DNA from 2 places in the Rhizobium azibense genome. Region 2 is predicted to be linked to the other one. Evidence: riboswitches for the same ligand, from Rfam matches in the RefSeq annotation. Region 2 holds a riboswitch; the other holds the start of a gene.
The links. A riboswitch is a leader RNA that binds a small molecule or an ion and turns the genes downstream of it on or off. The one in region 2 is predicted to bind S-adenosylmethionine.
Positions count from the first base shown of each region.

Region 1: linked by a shared signal. The riboswitch ahead of EV130_RS10805 (O-succinylhomoserine sulfhydrylase) and the one ahead of metA (homoserine O-acetyltransferase MetA) in region 2 are both predicted to bind S-adenosylmethionine.

Region 1 is NZ_SMBJ01000004.1:87,627-91,037, forward strand. Features, by position in the region: tRNA gene EV130_RS10795 (tRNA-Gly) at 1-73, opposite strand, end outside; gene EV130_RS10800 (2'-deoxycytidine 5'-triphosphate deaminase) at 118-1,212, opposite strand; SAM riboswitch at 1,286-1,364, shown strand; gene EV130_RS10805 (O-succinylhomoserine sulfhydrylase) at 1,411-2,595, shown strand; gene apaG (Co2+/Mg2+ efflux protein ApaG) at 2,817-3,209, shown strand; gene EV130_RS10815 (Hsp33 family molecular chaperone) at 3,210-3,411, opposite strand, start outside.
Region 2 is NZ_SMBJ01000007.1:232,352-235,762, reverse strand. Features, by position in the region: gene EV130_RS19160 (aldose epimerase family protein) at 1-580, opposite strand, end outside; gene metA (homoserine O-acetyltransferase MetA) at 702-1,625, opposite strand; SAM riboswitch at 1,689-1,766, opposite strand; gene EV130_RS19150 (ABC transporter ATP-binding protein/permease) at 1,921-3,411, shown strand, end outside.

The DNA of each region.
Region 1 (3,411 bases), on a different contig from region 2:
GGAGCGGGTGAAGGGAATCGAACCCTCGTATTCAGCTTGGGAAGCTGCTGCTCTACCATTGAGCTACACCCGCGATGACAGAAGCCTTCCAACAGAAGGATGGCGGTGTCAAGGCTCTCAGATGCGGAAGTGCTTCGACAGTTTCAGTCCCTGGGCCTGGTAGTTCGATCCAAGACCGGAGCCATAGAGGCTTTCGGGCTTCTCCAGCATGTGCTCGTAAACCAGGCGGCCGACGATCTGGCCGTCTTCCAGAATGAAGGGCACTTCATGGCTGCGGACTTCGAGAACGGCGCGACTGCCCATGCCGCCGGCAGGCGCGTGGCCGAAACCTGGATCGAAGAAGCCGGCGTAATGCACGCGGAACTCGCCGACGAGCGGATCAAAGGGTGTCATCTCGGCTGCGTAGTGCGGCGGAACATGTACGGCTTCACGCGAAACGAGGATATAGAACTCATCCGGATCGAGGATCAGTTCGTTGCGGCCGCGGCTGTAAAGCGGCTCCCAGAAATCGAAGATATCGTGCTCAGCCTTCTTATCGACATCGACGACGGCCGTGTGATGCTTGCCGCGGTAGCCGATCAGGCCATCCTTGTCGCCCGCCAGATCGATCGACAGCGCAATGCCGCCGCCGGAAACGTTCGGCTTGGAGCTTGCAACCAGCGTTTCTGCATCATGCAGCGCCTGCAGTTCCGGCTCGCCCAGAATTGAATGCCCGACGCGGAAGCGGATCTGCGAGAGGCGCGAGCCGCGGCGCACGACGACCGGGAACGTGCGCGGGCTGATTTCCAGGTAGAGCGGGCCAGAATAACCGGCAGGAATCTTGTCAAATTCCTGCGCGTAGTCGGTAATGACACGGGTGAAGATGTCGAGGCGGCCGGTCGAGCTCTTGGGGTTGGCCGAGGCGGACATTTCAGCGGGAAGATCGAGCCGCTCCATGAGGGGCACAATATAGACGCAGCCCGTTTCGAGCACGGCACCTTCGGAAAGGTCGATGACGTGCAGGCTCAGCCGGTCGAGCTTGTCGGCAACGAGATGCGAGGGGCCCGGCATGAAACTTGCCCGGACGCGGAACGCCCTGGCGCCCAGGCGCAGGTCCAGGCTTGCCGGCTGAATCTGATCGCGGTCCAGTTCCCGCTCACTCGTGAGGCGGCCCAATTCAAACAGCGCCGCAATTGCGCGATCGGCCAAGATTCCAGTTTCGCGAGCCATCATGCTCCATCCATAATTTGCCCCAGACAAAACCAAACTCAAGGAATTGACGCAAGAAGCTAACAGCAGTATTGCAGCTTTATCCCGTGGTGATTTGGCCGGTCGGCTTGCAGCCACGTTAAAGAAGTGGCTAAAAAGACCGGGTATGAAACCGGTCTGCATTTGCGGCCGGTTTTTTTGTTGTTTGAAGGTGGTGATGGCATGAGCAAGACTTGGCGCCCGGCAACCCAACTCGTTCACGAAGGGACGTTGCGCTCGCAATATGGCGAGACTTCGGAAGCGATCTTCCTGACGCAAGGTTTCGTCTATGAGACTTCTGAAGCTGCGGAAGCGCGCTTCAAGGGTGAGACAGACGGCTTTATCTATGCCCGATACGGAAGCCCTACCAACGATATGTTCGAAAAGCGCATGTGCGCTCTTGAAGGCGCCGAAGACGCCCGCGCCACCGCTTCCGGCATGGCTGCCGTCACCGCGGCGATTCTCTGCCAGTTGAAGGCTGGCGACCATATCGTTGCCGCCCGCGCGCTCTTCGGCTCCTGCCGGTGGGTGGTCGAAACGCTTGCACCCAAATACGGCATCGAATGTACGCTCATCGACGGCCGCTATCTCGAAAACTGGGAGAAAGCAATCCGCCCGGCCACAAAGGTCTTCTTCCTTGAAAGCCCGACGAATCCGACGCTGGAAGTAGTCGACATCGCAGGCGTCGCCAGGCTCGCCGACCAGATCGGCGCCAAGGTAGTCGTCGACAACGTCTTCGCAACGCCGCTCTTCCAGAAGCCCCTGGAACTTGGCGCCCATATCGTCGTCTATTCCGCGACCAAGCATATCGACGGCCAGGGCCGCTGCCTCGGCGGCGTCGTCCTTTCAGACAAGGAATGGATCGACGAAAACCTGCACGACTATTTCCGCCATACCGGTCCGGCCATGTCGCCGTTCAATGCCTGGACGCTTCTGAAAGGCATCGAAACCCTACCGCTTCGCGTCAAGCAGCAAACGGCTAGTGCCGCCAGGATCGCGGACTTCCTTGCCGAACAGAAGCAGGTGGCCAAGGTGATCTATCCGGGCCGCAAGGATCATCCGCAAGCCGATATCATCGCCAGGCAGATGTCCGGCGGATCGACGCTCGTCGCCTTCGAGCTGAAGGGCGGGAAGGAAGCAGCCTTCGCGCTGCAGAATGCGCTCGATATCATCAAAATCTCGAACAATCTCGGCGATTCAAAGAGCCTGATCACGCATCCGGCCACCACGACGCACAAGAACCTGAGCGATGACGCCCGCGCCGAACTCGGCATTTCCCCCGGCACCGTTCGCCTTTCGCTCGGCATCGAAGATGTCGAGGACCTGATCGATGATTTCGCTCAGGCTCTTTCAAACGTTAAGTCCTGACTGCAATAGCGACGGCCGGACCTTGCCGGTCCGGCCACATGCTCCACCTAAGAAATGTCGCAGGAGTTCCGCATTAATACGGGAATTAACTTCGAAAATTAGGATTAATGCTCGAAACGACGTGCAATCATCGCGGTTTGAAGGATGATGCGTGTGCCGTTTCTTGACGGATCGAGCGCTGTATAAGATACGGGTAACATATCCTGGCTATGGTGTAAGGCATGTACCGCGCCCTCACACGAGATATCGAAGTTGTCGTCGAGCCATTTTATCTGGAGGAGCAATCCGATCCGGATGATGATCGCTATGTCTGGGGCTATCGGATCGTGATCAGCAATAATTCGGACCTGACGGTGCGGCTCATCAATCGCTACTGGAACATCACCGATCAGAACGGCCTGGTGGACGAGGTGACCGGTCCTGGCGTCGTCGGCGAGCAGCCCCGGCTGGAACCTGGCGACACCTACGAATACTCCTCCGGATGTCCGCTCGATACGCCTTCTGGCCTCATGTTCGGGCACTACCAGATGGAAACGGAGGACGGCGAGCTTTTCGATGTCGAAATACCCGCCTTCTCGCTGGACTCTCCCGGGCTGCTCAGGGTGCTGAATTGATCATTCAGCAGCCGATGCGACTTCCACGACCTCAAACCGGTAGGTCGTGGAACAGAATTCGCAGGTAACGGCAATCTCGCCATTCTCCTGGCTGGCGTCGATCTCGTCGTCCGAAAAGCCCTTCAGCACATTTTTGATCTTCTCACGCGAGCAGCTGCAGCGGTCGAATACTGCCCGGGTACTGAAAACACGCACGCCACGC
Region 2 (3,411 bases):
TCATGATGTCGTGGCCGAGCGCATCTTCGCGGCCGTCGAGATTGAAATAGGCGTGCTGGCAGACATTGGCGAGCGTCGGCCGGTCGGTGGTCGTCTCGTAGACCACAGAAAACTCGCCATTGCCATGCACACGGTAGGTTGCCTGGACCGTGCAGTTGCCTGGATAGCCTGCGCGACCGTCCGGATCGACGATCTTCAAGACGACATAATCAACATCGTGTTCGACAATCGTCCAGTTGCGCTTGGCGATATTGTCGCTGCCGCCATGCAGATGCGAAACGCCCTTTTCATTGAGCTCGAGCTGATGGGCCCTGCCGTCGAGGGTAAACTTGCCGCCGCCGATGCGGTTGGCACAGCGGCCGGGCGTTGCACCAAAATAGGAGGAATGTGACGGATAGCTGGCAAAGTCGTCGAAGCCGAGCATGAGAGGCGCATCATGGCCGTCGAGCCGGAGATCCTGGATGACTGCCCCCCAAGACATGATCCTGGCTGTAAGGCCGCCGCCCCTGATTTCGACACGATGGACGGTTTCGCCATCCTTCGTCGTTCCGAAAACTTCCCGTTCAAGCTTTTCCGACATAGTTCGCAATCCCAAATCTGTATTGGTTTCAGGTCCGCGAACCTGCCTCCATTTGCCGAGGACCGCAACCATCAACACTAAAAGAAAACACCGCCGCAACAAGGTCAGCGGCGGGTGCAGTTCACTTTCTTGTACCGATCTCGTCGAGATTATAGGGCGTCGTCTGGTAGATTTCATTGATCCAATTGCCGAAGAGCAGATGCGCATGGCTGCGCCAGCGGTTCTGCGGCGCAAGCGACGGATCGTTATGCGGGAAATAGTTATGCGGCATCTTGATCGGCACGCCGGCATTCACGTCACGGAAATATTCGTCGGAAAGCGATGTTGAATCGTATTCAACATGATTGAACATGTAGAGCCGCTTGCCTTTTTCCTCATGCACGAGGCACACGCCCATCTCATCGGATTCCATGAGGACTTCGAGGGTTTCGGATCTGTCGATATCGGCGCGCCGGACCTCGGTCCAGCGCGATACGGGCACTTCGAAATTGTCGGAAAAGCCATTGAGGTAGACGGATGAAGGCTTGAGGTTCTTGTGCCGATAGACACCGAAGGCCTTTTCCTTCAGCTCGTATTTCGGAACCTTATGGAAATGGTAGATTGCCGCCATTGCGCCCCAGCAGACATTCATGCTCGAGTGAACGTTCGTCTCGGTCCAATCGAAGATCTTCTTCATCTCCGTCCAGTAGGTCACGTCCTCGTAAGGCAGGGTTTCGATCGGCGCGCCAGTGATGATGAAGCCGTCGAACTTGCGATGCCTTACCTCCTCCCAGGTCTGGTAGAAGGCGAGCAGGTGGTCTTCGGATGTGTTCTTGGCCCGATGGTTTCCAATGCGGACCAGCGAGAGCTCCACCTGAAGCGGCGAAGCGCCCACAAGGCGCGCCATCTGCAACTCCGTCTTGACCTTGTTCGGCATGAGATTGAGAAGCCCGATCTGCAAAGGGCGGATATCCTGACGGATCGCCGCCGTTTCGGTCATCACCCGCACGCCCTCATGAACGAGGGTCTCGAAAGCGGGCAGAGTATCGGGGATCTTGATGGGCATTGCGGTCACTCAGTCACAACAAAAGGTACCGGCAAATAAAAAACCGGCGGCGAGAGAATCGCTACCGGTCCGCACGCGGCCCTTTAGCGACTTATTTAACGTGGCTGCAAGCCGGCCGGCCAAATCACCACGGAAAACATTAAATAGCGCCGGAGCCCACGCGAATCAATCGCAATTCTGAAGGGCCGCGTTGAACCAAGGTAACTCACGCGTTAATGACTGGTAAAATCTGTTGATGGACAGGGCGGGTCACCATGTTAAGCAAGGATCATCATTGTCCGCATGGAAGGGCATAATGGCAGACGACGTCGAAGGCAGGCCGAGCATTCAAGGGCAGGATAGAGTAGGTTTCGAACTCAGCCTCGGATACCGCCTGAAACTGATGTTCGCGGCATTCTGGGATTCCAAAGTCCGCGGAAGGATTCTGCTTCTCGCCTCGATTCTGCTCGCCGTAATTCTGGCGACGGCCTATGGCCAGGTCATCTTGAACCGCTGGAACGCGCCGTTCTACGATTCCCTGCAGCGCCGCGACGTTGGCGAATTCTTCCATCAGCTCCAGGTCTTCGCGCTGATTGCCGGTTCGCTATTGCTCATGAACGTCGGCCAGGCGTGGCTCAACCAGATGACCGCGCTTTATATGCGCGAAGGGCTGACCCGTGACCTCGTGGATCATTGGCTGAAGCGCAAGCGTGCGCTGCGTCTCGCCTCAACCGGCCTGATCGGCGTAAACCCGGATCAGCGGCTGCATGAAGACGCCCGCAATCTTGCAGAAAGCACGACCGGCCTGACGCTCGGCCTCATCCAGTCGACGATCCTGCTCGTCAGTTTCATCGGCGTTCTCTGGGAGCTTTCGAGCGGTTTCGTCTTCCATTTTCGCACCTACGCCTTTGCCATTCCGGGCTATATGGTCTGGGCCGCGATCTTCTATGCGGCATCCGCCTCGATCCTCAGCCAGATCGTCGGCCGAAAGCTGGTGATATTGAATGCCGACCGCTTCTCCAAGGAAGCGGAGCTTCGCTTTTCGCTCATGCATGCCAACGAGAACATGCCGGCGATTACCGTGGCCCGCGGCGAGGAAAACGAACGTCGGCGGATCAATGAGGATATCACTTCGGTACTTGCCATCCTGAAGCGCCTGACCATGGCCAACACCAACCTCACCTGGGTTTCTGCCGGCTACGGCTGGCTGGTCATCGTCGTCCCGATCATCGTCGCGGCTCCCGCCTATTTTTCGGGGAGCCTGACCTTCGGCGAGTTGATGATGTCCGTCGGCGCCTTCAACCAGGTCAATACCGCCCTGCGCTGGTATGTTGCTAATTTCGCCGCGATCGCCGAGTGGCGCGCGACGCTGATGCGCGTGACGGATTTCCGCCATGCCTTGCACGGCATGGACGAGCCCATCAATCCGAAGAATGCGATCGCCTACGAGGATAACGCGGATACGCTAACCCTGAAGAATCTCATGATCGCCGCCAAGCTCGGCGAAGAGATCGATCTGTGCGGCGGCTTTGCCGTCCGCGAGACGGATGTCACGATCAGGGCCGGCGAGAAGGTCATGATCAACGGCGATCACAATGTGAACCGCAAGCTGCTGTTCCAGGCGCTTGCCGGCCTCTGGCCCTGCGGCAGCGGCAAGATAGGGTTGCCGCCCACCGACGGGATGCTTTTCGTTCCAGAGGTGGCCTATGTGCCCGGTGGCACGTTGCGCGAAGCGCTGTCCTTTCCCGAACCGGTGGACACCTACAAGAGCGAGGACGTCGAAGCAGCGCTCAAGAAAGCCGGCCTT